3 regions of the Fodinibacter luteus genome follow, and region 3 is predicted to be linked to each of the others. Evidence: predicted binding sites of a transcription regulator. Region 3 holds the regulator's gene; each other region holds the start of a gene.
The links. Region 3 encodes HrcA, which represses chaperone genes, less so after heat shock. Its sites were predicted from a motif close to TTNGCACTCGNNNNNNNCGAGTGCNAA; they were not measured.
Positions count from the first base shown of each region.

Region 1: a site for HrcA is predicted at 1,786-1,812, ahead of groES (co-chaperone GroES). Genes of this name have one in related genera too.
Region 2: a site for HrcA is predicted at 2,065-2,091, ahead of groL (chaperonin GroEL). Genes of this name have one in related genera too.

Region 1 covers NZ_BAABGM010000001.1:57,035-61,278, forward strand. Annotated here, with positions in the region: gene groL (chaperonin GroEL) at 1-1,192, opposite strand, end outside; gene groES (co-chaperone GroES) at 1,347-1,640, opposite strand; gene ABD899_RS00250 (class I SAM-dependent methyltransferase) at 1,867-3,105, shown strand; gene ABD899_RS00255 (PfkB family carbohydrate kinase) at 3,117-3,950, opposite strand; gene ABD899_RS00260 (nucleoside hydrolase) at 3,947-4,244, opposite strand, start outside.
Region 2 covers NZ_BAABGM010000001.1:295,890-300,133, reverse strand. Annotated here, with positions in the region: gene ABD899_RS01280 (inorganic phosphate transporter) at 1-441, opposite strand, end outside; gene ABD899_RS01275 (hypothetical protein) at 556-1,020, shown strand; gene ABD899_RS01270 (DedA family protein) at 1,288-1,977, shown strand; gene groL (chaperonin GroEL) at 2,210-3,835, shown strand.
Region 3 covers NZ_BAABGM010000010.1:139,541-143,784, reverse strand. Annotated here, with positions in the region: gene hemW (radical SAM family heme chaperone HemW) at 1-297, shown strand, start outside; gene ABD899_RS07760 (DUF4870 domain-containing protein) at 290-955, opposite strand; gene ABD899_RS07755 (DUF3097 domain-containing protein) at 1,072-1,950, opposite strand; gene hrcA (heat-inducible transcriptional repressor HrcA) at 2,099-3,139, shown strand; gene dnaJ (molecular chaperone DnaJ) at 3,190-4,244, shown strand, end outside.

The sequences.
Region 1 (4,244 bases), on a different contig from region 3:
TGGCGTCCTCGATGCGGTGCTTCTTCTCCTTGAGCTCGACCTCGGTGTGCGCGCCGACCTTGATGACGCAGACGCCGCCGGCGAGCTTGGCGAGCCGCTCCTGGAGCTTCTCGCGGTCCCAGTCGGAGTCGGTGCGCTCGATCTCCTGCTTGATCTGCGCGACCCGGCCCGAGACGTCCTCGTGGGCGCCGGCACCGTCGATGATCGTCGTCGAGTCCTTGGTGACGACGATGCGGCGGGCCTGGCCGAGGACGTCGAGACCGACCTGGTCGAGCTTGAGCCCGACCTCCTCGGCGACGACCTGGCCGCCGGTGAGGACGGCCATGTCCTGCAGCATCGCCTTGCGGCGGTCGCCGAAGCCGGGCGCCTTGACCGCGACGACGTTGAACGTGCCACGGATCTTGTTGACGACGAGCGTCGACAGCGCCTCGCCGTCGACGTCCTCGGCGATGACGAGGAGCGGCTTGCCGGCCTTGACGACCTTCTCGAGCACCGGGAGGACGTCGGCGATCGCCGAGATCTTGCCCTGGTTGATGAGCACGTAGGCGTCCTCGAGGACGGCCTCCATGCGCTCGGCGTCGGAGATGAAGTACGGCGAGATGTAGCCCTTGTCGAACTGCATGCCCTCGGTGAACTCGAGCTCGGTGCTCGCGGTCGAGGACTCCTCGACGGTGATGACGCCGTCCTTGCCGACCTTGTCGAACGCGTCGGCGATCGTCGCGCCGATCTCCTCGTCCTGGGCCGAGAGCGCGGCGACCTGGGCGATCTCCTCCTTGGACTCGATCTCGCGGGCCGTGCGCAGCAGCTCGTCGGAGACGGCCTCGACGGCCCGGTCCATGCCGCGCTTCAGGCCCGAGGGCGACGCGCCGGCCGCCACGTTGCGCAGGCCCTCGCGGACCATCGCCTGGGCGAGCACGGTCGCCGTCGTCGTGCCGTCACCGGCGACGTCGTTGGTCTTGGTCGCCACCTCCTTCGCGAGCTGCGCGCCGAGGTTCTCGTAGGAGTCCTCGAGCTCGATCTCACGGGCGATCGTGACGCCGTCGTTCGTGATCGTCGGGGCGCCCCACTTCTTGTCGATGACGACGTTGCGGCCCTTGGGGCCGAGCGTCACCTTGACGGCGTTCGCGAGCGCGTCGACGCCGCGCTCGAGCGACTTGCGGGCGGAGTCGTTGAACTCCAGTTCCTTGGCCATGGATGTCCTTCGTTGTTCGGATGCCGGGCGCGCGGCTCGCGCTGCCCGCCGCAGGTGGGTGGTCGTTCGGGTCCGGCACCGGACGCGCCCCGGTCACACCCGGTGGCGGGTGCGCACCGGGGCGCGGTCACGGCATGCGGGTCTGCGTCGTGCGTCAGCCGACGACGGCGAGCACGTCACGGGCGGAGAGGATGAGGTACTCCTCGCCGCCGTGCTTGATCTCGGTGCCGCCGTACTTGCTGTAGATGACGCGGTCGCCGACCTGGACGTCGAGCGGGACGCGGTTGCCCTTGTCGTCGATGCGGCCGGGGCCGACCGCGAGGACCTCGCCCTCCTGGGGCTTCTCCTTCGCGGTGTCCGGGATGACGAGACCGGACGCGGTCGTCTGCTCGGCCTCGAGGCTCTTGATGACGATGCGGTCCTCGAGCGGCTTGATGGAAACCGACACGGTGTGCTCCTCCCCTGTGGGGTGAGTCGAAGTGGACGGGGACTGCGCGTCCGGGGCCGCTTCGCCGTCGCGGGGGTCGAGGAGGACCCGGCTGCGCTGGCACTCACCGTGGGCGAGTGCCAATGAGCCAAATCTAGGTCGCTCGTTAGCACTCGGTCAACTCGAGTGCCAGAGGCCGGACGGTGGTGGCCGGCGAGGGGGCGGCGCAATGGCATCATCTCCCCCCGTGGACGTCGGCATCGTGCGAGCTCTCGGGTCCCCCGAGGGCCGTGCGACGCTGCGGTCCCTGCCCCCCTACGACGAGCGCGAGGTGATGCGCCTCGGCGACCGGCTGCGGCGCGAGGGCCACTCCCCCGAGCTCGTCGCCGCCCTCCTCACCCAGCAGCGGCTCCAGGCCCGGGCGGTCGCGAAGTTCGGCGAGTTCGCCGGCGACATGCTCTACACACCCGACGGCCTCGAGCAGGCGTCCCGGCTCGAGGTGGCGGCGACCCACGCCGGCCGGTTCTACAACGCGAGCCTCGCGACGGTGCACGACCTCGGCTGCGGCATCGGCTCCGACGCGGTCGCCATGTCGGCGCTCGGGGTCACCGTGCGCGGCGTCGACATCGACCCCGCGACGGCCGCGGTCGCCGACCTCAACCTGCGACCCTGGCCGGACTCGCGCGCCCGGGCGGGCCTGGCCGAGGAGTTCGAGCCCCCGCGCGACCCGTTGCGCTCCCGGGTCGGCGTCTGGCTCGACCCGGCCCGCCGGGTGCCGGGCCACACCGGGCGGCACGGGCGGATCAAGCGGGTGTTCCGGCTCGACGAGATCCGGCCGACGTGGGAGTTCGTGCTCCAGGTCGCGACGGCGGTGCCCGCCACCGGGGCCAAGCTCTCGCCCTCGATGCCGCACGACGCCATCCCGCTCGGCACCGAGGCGCAGTGGACGTCCTTCGCCGGCGAGGTGCTCGAGTGCGCCGTGTGGTGGGGCCCGCTCGCCCAACGGCCCGGCCACAGCGCCCGCATCCTCGGCCCGGACCGCCCGCCCGTCGAGGTCGACCTCGAGATGGCCGAGCCCGACCCCCCGCTCGTCACCGGCGTCGACCGGGTCGGGCCCTGGCTCTACGAGCCCGACCGCGCCGTGACCCAGGCCGGGCTGCTCGGCGCGGTGACGGCGGCCACGCTCGGCAGCGAGGTCGACCGCGGCCTCGGTTACGTCGTCTCCGAGGCCGAGGTCGACATCCCGTTCGCTCGGCGCTACGCCGTGCTCGAGGTCATGCCGTTCAGCGTGCGCACCCTGCGGTCCTGGCTGCGGCAGCACGGCGTCACCGGCCTGACGATCAAGAAGCGCGGGGTGCGCCTGGACGACGACGAGCTGCGCCGCCAGCTGCGGATCTCGCGCAAGGCCGGCGACGGCGCCCAGCGGACGGTCATCCTCACCCGGGTCGCCGGCGAGCAGGTCGTCCTCGTCGTCGAGCCGGCCTGACCCCGCGGCGGTCAGAGGCCGGCGTCGGGCTGGGCGCCCGGATGCCGCACGGCCGCGGCTCCCGCGGCGAGGGCCGCGTCGAGGGCCTCCTCGCGGCCCGCACCGCGAGCGAGGGCGGCCGCGAGGGCCCCGCAGAAGGCGTCGCCGGCGCCGGTCGTGTCGACGACCTCCGACGGCTCGACGACGTGCGCGGGCGCCGTGACGCCGTCCCACGCCGCCCCGTTGGCCCCGAACGTCACGAGCAGCGACCGCGGCTGCGCCCCCGCCTCGGCGAGCGCGGCCATCTCGTGCTCGTTGGCGACGACCGGGTCGGCGATCGCGACGACGTCGGGTGGGAGCGCGGCGTACGGCGCGGTGTTGAGCACGACCCGGGCCCCGCGGCCGGCCGCCCGGCGCACGGCCGTGCACACGACCGCCCTCGGCACCTCGAGCTGGACGAGGAGCACGTCACCGGGGCCGAGCCCGTCGACCGCGGCGACCTCGCGCTCGTCGAGCCGGTCGTTGGCCCCCGGGACGACGACGATGGCGTTCTCGCCGCCGTCGGCCACCGTGACGACCGCGTGCCCGGTGGGCACCCCCGTGCAGACCCGCAGCGCCGACACGTCGACCCCGAGCCGCGCGAGCCGGTTCGCGTAGGCCGCGCCGCCCGCGTCGTCGCCGACGCACCCGACCATCGCCACGGCGGCCCCGGCCGCGGCCGCGGCGACCGCCTGGTTGGCGCCCTTGCCGCCGGCGAGCCGCTCCAGGCCCTCGCCGACGACGGTCTCGCCGGGGCGCGGGTGGCGCGCGACCCGCGTCACGAGGTCGACGTTGAGCGACCCGAGCACGAGCACCCGGCCGGTCACGACGCCTCCCCGCGGACGGTGCCCAGCCACAGGGCGGCGATGCGCGGCCCGTCGATCCCGAGGGCGACGTGGACGAGCGCGGGAGCCAGCCCGTGCGGGTCGTGGTCGAGGTGGCCGCCCCAGTCGCGGCGGTCGACGACCGTGCGGCCCCGGGTCCACGTGCCGGTGAGCTCGACCCGCACCGGGAGCCGTTCGGTGCGCACGGCATCCGGCTCGAGGAGGATCGCGACGGCACCCGCGTCGCCGATCGTGGTGCCCGCGCTGGCGAAGCGGCGGTGGTGGAACGAGACGAGA
Region 2 (4,244 bases), on a different contig from region 3:
GCCGTCGCCGGTCCACTTGACGCCGCTCACCCCCATCCCCGCCATCGTCGAGCCGACGAGGCCGCCGAGCAGGGCGTGCGACGAGCTCGACGGCAGGCCGTAGAGCCAGGTGAACAGGTTCCACACGATGCCGCCGACGAGCCCGGCCAGGATGATGAGGAGCAGGGCCTGCCCGCCGTCGGCGAGGAGCTCCTCCTTGGGCGCTCCCGACTTGTCCTGGAGGTTGACGACGGCGTTCGTCACCGTGAGGGCGACCTCGACCGACAGGAAGGCGCCGACGAGGTTGAGGATGGCCGAGAGCCCCACGGCGACCTTCGGCTTGAGGGCCCCGGTGGCGATCGAGGTCGCCATCGCGTTGCCCGTGTCATGGAAGCCGTTCGTGAAGTCGAAGGCCAGCGCCGTCACGATGACGAGCACGAGAGTGAGTGTTGCTGCGTCCACGAGGCACCAGTGTGAGGCCGTCAACTCGACTTCACCAACGCGAGGTGCCCTGTTCACCCGTTGTTCACCCGCCGCGGGCGAGGGCGGGCCCGGCCGACCTGCGAGCATCGCGCGATGAGCGACCTCGACTGGAGCACCCCTGACGGCCTCGCCGCCATCCGCGACCACCTCGCGGCCCGCATCGAGGGCTGGCGCCCCCCCGTCGCGCATGCCGTCGGCCTCAGCCCGGCGAGCTCGTCGCCGGAGTGGGTGTTCCCGCACGTCAACGCCCCCGGGGGGCAGCACGGGCTGTCGGCCGTCGTGCTCGCCACCGTGCTCGGCCACGACGGCTCGACGGCCACCCTGCCCCTGTCGCGGGCCGAGCTCGCGGCGGCCGTCGAGTCCCTCGAGCCCGCGCAGGCGTGCTCCGACGTGCCGCACCCCAACCTCGAGGCCTGGAGACGGGTCGTCGACGAGCTCGACGGCAACCCGGCCCGGGAGGCGAGGGCGGTCTTCGTCGCCGACCTCGACGACCCCGTGACGAGCGAGGCCGACGGCTCGATGCGGGCGACCTTCGAGGGGCACGCCCCCGAGCTCTGACCCGGGCCGCGGCCCCACCCCGAGGGCGGACGTGGTCGCCCCGGCAGCCGGTTCCGCACTCGAGGCGGGGGCAGGCGGCCGGATGCCGGGGGGCGGGCACCGCGACCGCCTCCCGTTCGTTGGACCCTCGACCCACCCGCTCGCGCCCGACTCGGCATGCCACCGACCGCACCGCCAGGCCGGCATCCCGACCGACCGCACCGCCGGACCCGACCTGCCTCAGGTCGACCCCACGGCTCGACGCCGCCCGACCCGAAGGACCCCACCGTGCTCGACACCCTGACCGCCATCGTCGAGGCGGGGGCCGCCGCCTCGTGGGTGCTGCCGGTCGTGCTCCTCGTCGCGGTGCTCGACGCGCTCGTCCCGGTCGTGCCGAGCGAGGGCATCGTCGTCGCGCTCGCCGCTGTCGCCGTCGCCGGTGACGGGCCCGACCTCCTCCTCCTCGCCGTGGCCGCGGGTGCCGGCGCCTTCGTCGGCGACTCGTTGACCTACCTCGTCGGTCGCCGGTTCGGCCCCCGCCGCCTCGAGCGAGTCGGCCGGCCCGGCCTCCGGCGGGCCGTCGAGCGGGCGTCCGCGACCCTCGAGCGCCGCGGGGCGGTCGTCATCCTCGCGGCCCGGTACGTCCCCCTCGGCCGGGTCGCCGTCAACCTCACCGCCGGCGCGACGGGCTTCCCGCCCCGGCGGTTCGTCGCCATCGCGGCCCTCGCCGCGACGACCTGGGCGGCGTGGTCGGTCGGCGTCGGTGCCCTCGCGGGCCACTGGCTCGAGGGCAACCCGCTCCTCGGATCGGCCACCGGGGTCGTCGCCGCCCTGCTCCTCGGCCTCGTCGTCGACCGGCTCGCCCGCCGCTTCAGCGGGTGGGGCCGGATGCCGTCCCCCGCCCCCGCGGTCGGTGGGCCGGGCCGCGACGCCGCCGTCACGGCATCCCCGGCGACCCCGCTCGGCGCGACGCCGTAGCCCGGCCGGGCCGTTCGGACGTGCGCTCGGCCCGTCCCGGGAGGCCCGGTCGTTTGCACTCTCCACGTCTGAGTGCCAATAATGGCGTTAGCACTCTCACCATGAGAGTGACAACTCCGACCGGTCCGGTGAGGGCCCGGTGTCCCGGCGACGGAAGCCGACGACACCGGTCTCGTCCGTCGCGGGCGCCGCCCGGTCTCCACCTTCGATTCGCGTGGGAGGAACCACCCGAATGGCCAAGATCATCGCTTTCGATGAAGAGGCACGCCGCGGTCTCGAGCGGGGCATGAACGTGCTCGCCGACGCCGTCAGGGTCACGCTCGGCCCCAAGGGCCGCAACGTCGTGCTCGAGAAGAAGTGGGGTGCCCCCACGATCACGAACGACGGCGTCTCGATCGCCAAGGAGATCGAGCTCGACGACCCGTACGAGAAGATCGGCGCCGAGCTCGTCAAGGAGGTCGCGAAGAAGACCGACGACGTCGCCGGTGACGGCACGACGACGGCGACCGTGCTCGCCCAGGCGCTCGTGCGCGAGGGCCTGCGCAACGTCGCCGCCGGTGCCAACCCGATGGCGCTCAAGCGCGGCATCGAGAAGGCCGTCGCTGCGGTTTCCGACGAGCTGCTCGCCAACGCCAAGGACGTCGAGACCAAGGAGCAGATCGCCGCGACCGCGTCGATCAGCGCCGCCGACCCCCAGATCGGCGAGATGATCGCCGAGGCCATGGACAAGGTCGGCAAGGAAGGCGTCATCACCGTCGAGGAGAGCAACACCTTCGGCCTCGAGCTAGAGCTCACCGAGGGCATGCGCTTCGACAAGGGCTACATCAGCCACTACTTCGTCACCGACGCCGAGCGCATGGAGGCCGTGCTCGAGGACCCGTACGTCCTCATCGCGAACTCCAAGATCGGCTCGATCAAGGACCTGCTCCCGCTGCTCGAGAAGGTCATGCAGTCGGGCAAGCCGCTCCTCGTCATCGCCGAGGACGTCGAGGGCGAGGCCCTGTCGACGCTCGTCGTCAACAAGATCCGCGGCACGTTCAAGTCGGTCGCGGTCAAGGCGCCGGGCTTCGGTGACCGCCGCAAGGCCATGCTCGCCGACATCGCCATCCTCACCGGCGGCCAGGTCATCTCCGAGGAGGTCGGCCTCAAGCTCGACACCGCCGACCTCGACCTGCTCGGCCACGCCCGCAAGGTCGTCGTCACCAAGGACGAGACGACGATCGTCGAGGGCGCTGGCGACAACGACCAGATCCAGGGCCGGGTCAACCAGATCCGGGCCGAGATCGAGAAGTCGGACTCCGACTACGACCGCGAGAAGCTCCAGGAGCGCCTCGCCAAGCTCGCCGGCGGCGTCGCCGTCATCAAGGCGGGCGCGGCCACCGAGGTCGAGCTCAAGGAGCGCAAGCACCGCATCGAGGACGCCGTCCGCAACGCGAAGGCGGCCGTCGAGGAGGGCATCGTCGCCGGTGGTGGCGTCGCGCTCATCCAGGCCGGCGCCAAGGCGTTCGCGAACCTCTCCCTCGAGGGCGAGGAGGCCACCGGAGCCAACATCGTGCGCGTCGCGATCGAGGCCCCGCTCAAGCAGATCGCCGTCAACGCCGGCCTCGAGGGCGGCGTCGTCGCGGAGAAGGTCTCGCACCTCGACGCGGGCCACGGCCTCAACGCCGCGACCGGCGAGTACGTCGACCTCATCGCGGCCGGCATCATCGACCCGGCCAAGGTCACGCGCTCGGCACTGCAGAACGCCGCGTCGATCGCCGCGCTGTTCCTCACGACCGAGGCCGTCATCGCCGACAAGCCGGAGAAGAACCCGCCGGCGATGCCCGGCGGCGACGACATGGGCGGCATGGGGTTCTGACCCCGGCCACCCGGTCCAACGTCACGAGGGCGGTCCCCCACCGGGGGCCGCCCTCGCGGCATGCCGGGGGCGCGTGTTTCCGCGCGGATGGCACCGCTGGACGTCGGGCATCGTGGATACGCCGGGGTGGAGGGATGCCGGGGGCGCGTGTTTCCGCGCGGATGGCACCCCTGGACGGTGGCGCGGTGGGTCTGCCGGGGCGGAGGGATGCCGGGGGCGCGGGTGTCCGCGCGGATGGCACCCCTGGACGTCGGGCACGGTGGGTCTACCGGGGTGGAGGGATGCCGGGGGCGCGGGTGCTCGCGCGGGTGGCACCCCTGGACGTCGGGCGCGGAGGGGCCTGCCGGGGTGGAGGGATGCCGGGGGCGCGGCTGTCCGCGCGGGTGGCACCCCTGGCGGTGGGCGCGGG
Region 3 (4,244 bases):
TGGAACGTCAAGCACCCGCGAACCTACGCGGCGCGCCTCGCGGCCGGGGTGTCGCCGGCGGCCGGGCGCGAGGAGCTCACCGCAGCGCAGCGCCACGACGAGGAGGTCCTCCTGGGGGTGCGGCTGCGCGAGGGCCTCCCCGTCGGCGCCCTCGACGACGACGGCCGCGCCGCCGTCGCGGGCCTCGTCGGGGACGGGCTCGTCGACGGCCGCGCGGCCGTGCTCGACCGAAGGGTCGTGCTCACCCGGCGCGGACGGCTCCTCGCGGATGCCGTCGTGCGCCGGCTCGTCACTTGACGAACTGCGGGGTGAGCGGCGGGTTCCACCAGTCGCCGTTGTTCGCCTTCACGGCACCGATGATGTGCATGACGATCGCCCACACGACGGCCGCGCCGAAGGTGAGGAAGCCGACGAGCACGAGCATGAGCGGCAGCGACACGAGCATGACGATGCCGGCGATGATCTGGATGTTGAGGGCGTTCGCCGCGTGGTGGCGCACGAACGGCCCGCGGTCGCGGAACACGAGGTACATGACGAGCGCGCAGACGAAGCCGAGGAAGCCGCTCGACAGCACGGTGGCCGCGAGGGTGACGCCGTGCGCCGCCATGCCGGTCGTGCGCTCGTCGGAGGGCTTCATGGGGTTGGTCGCGACCTCGTAGCCGGGGGCGGGGGCGCCCGCCGGCGGCGGCGGGGGCGGCGGGGGCTGCTGGCCGTACTGCTGCTGGGCGTACTGCTGCTGGCCGTAGAACTCGCCGGCGACCGGGTCGCGGAAGGTCGTGACCGGGGGGACGGGGTACGGCACCGGCTCGGCCGGCGGGGGCGGGGGCGGGGGAGCCGCAGCCTCCGGGGCGTCCGGGGCAGCAGCGGCGTCGGCGGACTCGAGGTCGGCGGGCGGCGGCGGGGGAGCGGTCGGGTCGCTCGGTGTCTCGTCGGGACGGGGCGTGGTGTCGCTCATCTGTTCTCCTCATGGGGTGGTCTACATCCATCAAACACCCGACCGCGCCGCCGCCACAGGGTTCCCGGGGTGGAGCCGGGGTCGGGGTCAGGGTCGCGTCAGGGCCGACCCCGAGGTCACGACCCCGGGGCGGTGACGAAGTCGATGAGCTCCTCGACGCGGCCGAGCAGCTCGGGCTCGAGGTCGGCGTAGCCGTCGACGGCACCGAGGATCCGCCGCCAGGCGGCCGCGAGGTCCTGCTGGCTCTCGTGCGGCCAGCCGAGGTGGGCGGCGATCCCGACCTTCCACGGGGTGCCGCGCGGGACGACCGGCCACGTCTCGAGGCCGAGCCGCTGGGGCTTGACCGACTGCCACACGTCGACGTACGGGTGCCCGACGACGAGCACGTGCGCGGCGTGGGGACGCACGGCCCGGGCCTGCTCGACGACCCGCCACTCCTTCGTCCCGGGCACGAGGTGGTCGACGAGCACGCCCATCCGCCGGCCCGGACCGGGGGCGAAGGCCCGCACGGCCCCGGCGAGGTCGTCGACGCCGTCGAGCATCTCGACGACGACGCCCTCGACCCGCAGGTCGTCCCCCCACACCTTCTCGACGAGCTCGGCGTCGTGCCGGCCCTCGACGAAGATCCGCGACCCGCTCGCCACCCTGGCCCGCTGCCCGGCAACGGCGCGCGACCCGCTCGCGGTGCGCGCGGACGCCGCACGCGCCTGCGCCAGGCGGGCGTCGGCCGCGGCGCGCGGGGGAGTGAGGGTCACCGGCGCACCGTCGACGAGGAAGCCGGGGCCGAGGCGGAACCCCCGGGTGCGTCCGTGCCGGTCCTCGAGGTGGACGACGTGGACGCCGCCTGCCTTCTCGACGCGCACGACGGCGCCGCACCACCCGGTCTCGACGTCCTCGACGACGGTTCCCCTCTCGGCGGGGAGCTGCACGGATCGTCCCCGCGGCGGCGTGCGCCAGCCCTCGCCGAGCACGTCGCTGCCATACCTGTCGACCACGGCCGCGAGGCTAGCCCGGCCCGGCCGCCGCGCCCGGGTGGCGCGCCGTGGAGGGCCGGTCACGGTGGCGGCGTCGCGGGGGCACTGTGGCGCATCCCGTAGAATTGGCACTCCGAGTGCGAGAGTGCCAGACGGAGGTGACCACCCCATGAGCGAGGACCGACGGCTGCGCGTGCTGCGCGCCATCGTCCAGGACTACGTCCAGACCTCCGAGCCGGTGGGCTCCAAGGCGCTGCTCGAGCGCCACCAGCTCGGCGTCTCGGCGGCCACCGTGCGCAACGACATGGCCGCCCTCGAGGAGGAGGGCCTCATCGCCGCTCCGCACACGAGTGCCGGGCGGGTGCCCACGGATGCCGGGTACCGCCTCTTCGTCGACCGGCTCTCGGCGATCAAGCCGATGAGCGCCGCCGAGCAGCGGGCCATCGCCCACTTCCTCGAGGGCGCCGTCGACCTCGACGACGTCGTCGACCGCACGGTGCGGCTCCTCGCCTCGCTGACCCGGCAGGTCGCCGTCGTCCAGTACCCCTCCCTCGCGCGCTCCTCCGTGCGGCACGTCGAGCTCGTGCCGATCGGCGGGCACCGGCTCCTCGTCGTCCTCATCACGACGACCGGGCGGGTCGAGCAGCGCGTCATCGACGTCGGCACCGACCTCCTCCTCGACGACGAGGGCGAGGGCGAGGCCACCCTGGCCGTCCTGCGCACCGAGCTCAACCGGGCGACGAGCGGACGCACCCTCGCGGAGGCCTCGGCCGAGCTCGCGTCGGTGCCCGAGCGGTTCGACCCGGGGCTGCGAGACCTCGTGCGGGCCATCGGCACCGCGCTGCAGGACTCCCTCGTCGAGGAGCGCGAGGAGCGCGTCGTCCTCGCCGGCACCGCCAACCTCGCCCGGGTCGGCCCCGACTTCACGACGAACCTCGGGCCGGTCCTCGAGGCTCTCGAGGAGCACGTCGTGCTGCTCCAGCTGCTCGGCACCGTCGCCGAGCAGGGCGAGCGCATCGCCGTGCGGATCGGGCACGAGAACCCGTACGCCGGGCTCCAGGCGACGTCGATGGTGACGACCGGCTACGGTGCCGGGTCCGACCTCGTCGCGGGCCTGGGCGTCGTCGGTCCGACGCGGATGGACTACCCCACGACGATGGCGGCCGTCCGGGCCGTCGCCACGTACGTCTCGCGCATCCTCGCCCAGTAGGCGCCCGCCCGCCCGTCCCCCTGAACCCCGTCCCGAAGGACCTGCCACCCGTGAACGACTACTACGCCGACCTCGGGGTCGCGCGCGACGCGAGCCCCGAGGACATCAAGCGCGCCTACCGTCGCGCTGCGCGGCGCCTGCACCCCGACGTCAACCCCGGCCCCGAGGCCGAGGAGCAGTTCAAGAAGGTCTCCCAGGCCTACGACGTGCTGTCCGACGCCGACAAGAAGCAGGCGTACGACATGGGGTCCGACCCCTACGGCTCGGGTGCGGCGGGCTTCGGCCAGGGCTTCTCGTTCAGCGACATCATGGACGCCTTCTTCGGCGGCCAGGCGGGGACGGCCGGGAGGGGGCCGCGCTCGCGCACCACCCGGGGCCAGGACGCCCTCGTGCGCCTCGACATCGACCTCGCGGACGCCGTCTTCGGCGCCCAGAAGGAGCTCACGATCGACACCGCCGTCGCCTGCGGCACCTGCCACGGAGGCGGGATGCAGCCCGGCACGACGACGCGCACCTGCGACGTCTGCGCCGGCCGCGGCGAGGTGCAGCAGGTGCAGCGCAGCTTCCTCGGGCAGGTCATGACGACCCGGCCCTGCATGACCTGCCAGGGCTTCGGCCAGCTCATCACCCACCCCTGCTACGAGTGCTCCGGCGACGGGCGCGTGCGCACCCGCCGCACCCTGACCCTCAAGGTGCCGCCGGGCGTCGACACCGGCACCCGGATCCAGCTCGCGGGCGAGGGTGAGGTCGGGCACGGCGCCGGGCCCGCGGGTGACCTGTACGTCGAGGTCGCCGTCAACCGGCACCCGGTCTTCCAGCGCCGCGGGGACGACCTCCACGCGACGATCGAGGTGCCGATGACCGCGGCCGCGCTCGGCGCGACCCTGGGCATGGAGACCTTCGACGGCCCGCGGGACCTCGACGTGCGCCGGGGCACCCAGTCCGGCGACTCGATCACCCTGCGCGGGCTCGGGGTGACGCACCTGCGCGGCACCGGGCGTGGCGACATCGTCGTCCACGCGATGGTGCAGACCCCGACCCGGCTCGACGCCGAGCAGGAGGAGATCCTCCGTCAGCTCGCCAGGGCGCGCGGCGAGGAGCGACC